DNA from 2 places in the Streptomyces decoyicus genome. Region 1 is predicted to be linked to the other one. Evidence: riboswitches for the same ligand, from Rfam matches in the RefSeq annotation. Region 1 holds a riboswitch; the other holds the start of a gene.
What was found. Region 1 has a riboswitch for ZMP and ZTP ahead of K7C20_RS23030 (serine hydroxymethyltransferase). Riboswitches for the same ligand answer to the same signal wherever they lie in the genome.
Positions count from the first base shown of each region.

Region 2: another riboswitch for ZMP and ZTP. It lies ahead of K7C20_RS03455 (bifunctional 5,10-methylenetetrahydrofolate dehydrogenase/5,10-methenyltetrahydrofolate cyclohydrolase); the one in region 1 lies ahead of K7C20_RS23030 (serine hydroxymethyltransferase).

Region 1 is NZ_CP082301.1:5,206,331-5,208,710, reverse strand. Features, by position in the region: gene K7C20_RS23030 (serine hydroxymethyltransferase) at 1-835, opposite strand, end outside; ZMP/ZTP riboswitch at 877-968, opposite strand; gene rocD (ornithine--oxo-acid transaminase) at 1,096-2,301, shown strand.
Region 2 is NZ_CP082301.1:834,990-837,369, reverse strand. Features, by position in the region: gene K7C20_RS03460 (hypothetical protein) at 1-745, shown strand, start outside; ZMP/ZTP riboswitch at 842-930, shown strand; gene K7C20_RS03455 (bifunctional 5,10-methylenetetrahydrofolate dehydrogenase/5,10-methenyltetrahydrofolate cyclohydrolase) at 952-1,806, shown strand; partial or broken gene K7C20_RS38045 (dehydrogenase) at 1,916-2,023, shown strand; gene K7C20_RS03450 (NAD(P)/FAD-dependent oxidoreductase) at 2,332-2,380, opposite strand, start outside.

The sequences.
Region 1 (2,380 bases):
CCTCGCGCAGGGCGACGGCGATGGCGGCGGTGGTGTGGTTGTGCGGGCCGCCCTGGAGACCGGGGAAGACGGCCTTGTCGACGGCCTTGGCGTGGCTCGCCCGGGACATCAGCATGGCGCCGCGCGGGCCACGCAGGGTCTTGTGGGTGGTGGTGGAGATGACGTCCGCGTGCGGCACGGGCGAGGGGTGGGCGCCGCCCGCGATCAGACCGGCGATATGGGCGATATCGGCGACGAGTACGGCGTCGACCTCGCGGGCGATCTCGCCGAAGGCGGCGAAGTCGATGGTGCGCGGGACGGCGGTACCACCACAGAAGATGATCTTCGGGCGTTCCTTGCGGGCGAGGTCGCGCACCTCGTCGAAGTCGATCAGCGCGCTGTCCGGGCGTACGCCGTACTGCACGCCGCGGAACCACGTACCGGTCGCCGAGACGCCCCAGCCGTGCGTGAGGTGGCCGCCCATCGGCAGCGCCATGCCCAGCACGGTGTCGCCGGGCTCGGCGAAGGCGAGGTAGGCGGCGAGGTTGGCGGGCGAGCCGGAGTACGGCTGGACGTTGGCGTGTTCCACGCCGAAGACGGCCTTGGCGCGCTCGACGGCCAGCGTCTCGACGCGGTCGATGTTCTGCTGGCCTTCGTAGTAGCGACGGCCCGCGTACCCCTCGCTGTACTTGTTCTGGAGGACGGTGCCGGTGGCTTCCAGGACGGCGGCGGAGACGTAGTTCTCGCTGGGGATCAGTCGCAGCGTGTCGGACTGGAGCTGCTCCTCGGCGCCGACCAGCGCGGCCAGTTCGGGGTCGGCGGCGCTCAGCGCGGGGTGGGAAAGGGGCAGTGACATGGCGTTCCTCCGGGGCGGTCGATCGGTTCTTCCGGTCGGTCCCGGGGTGCCCAGGCGGGGCGGCACCTCGTGGTGGTTGCCGCACACCGCTTCCTCGAGGTTGCTTCCCCGTACGCCAGTCGCGGTGCGCACCGCAGAGTCTAGGACACCGTGCTCCCTGTCCGGCGGATCTTTGCAGGCCCAGGTGCCGGAGCGAGCGCAACAATGGAGGGGGACGCGGCGCCGTCCGCGCCCCAACGGCCTACCGAACGGAGTCCCCGGTGACGTCCACGGAACGCAGCATCGCCGCCGCCGAAGCCCACAGCGCGCACAACTACCACCCGCTGCCCGTCGTCGTGGCCACCGCCGAGGGTGCCTGGGTGACGGATGTGGAGGGCCGCCGCTATCTGGACATGCTCGCCGGGTACTCCGCGCTGAACTTCGGGCACGGAAACCGCCGGCTGCTCGACGCGGCCAAGGCCCAGTTGGAACGGGTCACCCTCACCTCGCGTGCCTTCCACCACGACCGGTTCGCCGACTTCTGTACGCAGCTGGCCGCGCTGTGCGGGATGGAACTGGTGCTCCCGATGAACACCGGCGCCGAGGCCGTCGAGACGGCGGTGAAGACGGCCCGTAAGTGGGGCTACAAGGTCAAGGGCGTACCCGACGGCCGGGCGAAGATCATCGTCGCGGACAACAACTTCCACGGCCGGACGACCACCATCGTCTCCTTCTCCACGGACCCCGAGGCCCGCGCCGACTTCGGCCCGTACACCCCCGGTTTCGAGATCGTCCCGTACGGCGATCTTGCCGCGATGGAGGCCGCCGTCGACGCCGACACGGTCGCGGTGCTGCTGGAGCCGATCCAGGGCGAGGCGGGGGTGCTGGTGCCGCCGCCGGGCTATCTGGCGGGCGTGCGGGAGCTGACCCGCCGCCGGAACGTGCTGTTCATCGCCGACGAGATCCAGTCGGGGCTGGGCCGTACGGGGCGGACCTTCGCCTGCGAGCACGAGGACGTGGTGCCCGACATGTACGTGCTGGGCAAGGCGTTGGGCGGCGGCGTGGTGCCGGTGTCCGCGGTGGTGTCCTCCCGTGAGGTGCTGGGCGTGTACGCGCCGGGCGAGCACGGCTCGACCTTCGGCGGGAACCCGCTCGCCTGCGCGGTGGCGCTGGAGGTGCTGGCGATGCTGCGGACCGGCGAGTTCCAGCAGCAGGCCGTGGAGCTGGGCGAGCATCTGCACAGCGAGCTGGGGCTGCTGGTGGGCGGCGGCGCGGTGGACGCGGTGCGCGGCCGCGGCCTGTGGGCCGGCGTGGACATCAACCCGTCACGCGGCACCGGCCGGGAGATCTCCGAGCAGCTGATGGCGCGCGGCGTACTGGCCAAGGACACCCACGGCGCCACGATCCGGCTCGCGCCGCCGCTGGTGATCAGCAAGGAGGACCTGGACTGGGGCCTCCACCAGCTGCGGGGCGTGCTGGAGGCATAGGGGCCGGCGGCCGGTCCCTGTTCGTCCGCCCTTCCTTGTTCCCCGACGCTCCTCTTCCCCCCTCTCCTCTTCCTCCTCT
Region 2 (2,380 bases), 4.4 Mb from region 1:
TGCGCAGAGCCTGCTCGCCCAGGCCCCGCGCGAGCAGCCCCCGGCCCAGCAGGCCGCCACGCACCCGGCCACGCCCCCCGCGCAGCCCGCACCCCCCACGACGCCGCTCGCGACCCATCCCGCGGCCCCGGCAACGGCGGCCCCGGCCCCGGCGCCCGCCCCCCAGCTCACCGAGCCCGCCTGGGCCCCCGCCCTGGACGCCGTCCTGATGAGCAGCTGGCACAACGGAGTTGACCTCACCGCCCTCGCCACCGAACTCGGTCTCGATGTCCGGCTCCTTGTCGCACGCGCCCAACAGCTGTCCGCCGAAAGCCGGCCCGCCCAGCAGGCCCCACCGGACCGCACGGGCCGGCACCGCCGGATGGCCAATCTCCCGCCCTCCCCACCGGCCGAGAGCGCCCATCTCGCCTGGCGTGAGCGGCCGCCGCAGTCCCCACGGGAGCCCTACGAACCGGAGCCCTGGAAGCAGCAGCCGTACCAGAACTACCCGGACCAGCAGGAGTATCAGGAGTACCGGGTGTACGAGGAGCATCCACAGCAGCACCCACACCACGGACACCCCCAGCACCAGCAACAGCACCAACACCACGCACCGCACCAGCAGTACCAACAGCCCCCTCATCCCACCTGGGATGCCAATGCCATCACCGCCGCCCAGCACGACTGGGACGGCATCCTCAGCCAGTGGGAGGCCACCACCTCCACCACGCCACCTCTCTCCGCACCTGGTCAGGGAGGCGTGTGAGGGGCCCCTCCCACGGGCCGCCGAGGTGCACGACGAGCGCCGTGACGCCGATGCCCGACACCGCCTCCAGCAGTCTTCCGGCGTCGATTACAGTGGGCGGCGGGCCGTGACTGGCGCTTGGGTGGAGTACCACCGGGGAGCGGCTCGGCCACTTCTGGCCAGTGCCGCGCGCCTGGGCGATCCGACACGACGCCCAGGAGTACACCATGTCCGAGACCGCCCGCCTCATGGACGGCAGCGCACTGGCCCGCCGCATCGTCGAACAGGCCGCGGAACGCGCGGCGGACCTCACCCGGCGGACCGGAACGTCCCCGTGTCTGGCGACCGTACTGGTGGGCGACGACCCCGCCTCGGTGACGTACGTCCGCATGAAGCGCGCCCGGTGCGAGAAGGCCGGGATCCGCTCCCGGCATGTCGCGCTCCCCGCCGCCACCACGACCGCGGAGCTGGTCGACACGATCACCGCGCTGTCCCACGACCCCGACGTGCACGGCATCCTGCTCCAGCACCCGGCCGGCCCGCACATCGACGAGCGCGCCGCCTTCGAGGCCATCGCCCCCGAGAAGGACGTCGACGGCGTCACCTGCCACTCCTTCGCTGCGATGAGCTTCGGCCTGGACGGCTTCGCCTCCTGCACGCCCGGCGGCATCCTCCGCCTCCTGGACCACTACGACGTCGACCTGGCCGGCAAGCATGCCGTCGTGGTCGGCCGCAGCGCGATTCTCGGCAAGCCCGTCGGGATGCTGCTGCTCGCCCGCAACGCCACCGTCACCTACTGCCACTCCCGCACCACCGACCTCGCGTCGATCACCAAGGAGGCCGATGTCCTGGTCGCCGCCGTGGGGCGGCCCCGCTTCCTGCACGGCGAGCACCTCAAGCCCGGAGCCGTGGTGATCGACGCCGGCTCCAACCCCGGCAACGTCGGTGACGTGGACTTCGACTCGGCGCGTACCCGCGCCTCCCTGATCACCCCGGTCCCCGGCGGCGTCGGCCCGATGACCATCGCCACCCTGCTCACCCAGACCGTCGATGCCGCCACCGCCCAGCTGAAGGCGGTCTGACCGCCGCACGCCCACGTTCCGTAAGGGGCCGAAAGCGTGTGCCCGGCCTGCGGTGATCGTCCTTATGATCGCGAGAGCGGTAGTGATCAGCCCGGAGGGATGAACGTCCATGACGGCACAGCGAGTTGTCATCGTGACGGGCGGCGGTACGGGCGTCGGTGCCGCCACCGCACGGCTGCCGCGGGCGGCCGGACACCAGGCGGTGATCTCCGGCCGGTGCCGCGTGGAGTCGGACGGAGCCGGGTCGGTCGAAAACACCTGCCGGTGCCCTGTTCGTCGGCGCCACATGGCTGACCATCGCGCTGATGAGCCTGGACGACCCGCCGCAGCGGGCCATCGTCGTCGTCAGTGCAGGCCGCTCCCGCAAGATCCATGCTCGCGATCGCCGCCGCGCTCCTGGCCGGGTTCACGGCCGTCACACAGTTCATCGCCTCCGGCAGGGAGTGAGACATCGTCTCGTCGGGTGACACGGGCCCCGAGGGGCCGGTCGGTGGTGACGACGTCGGCGTGCGGCACGGCGGGGGGTCAGGTGCCGGCCGGCTGGGTGGCGCGGGCGAGTTCGCGGCGGAGCCGC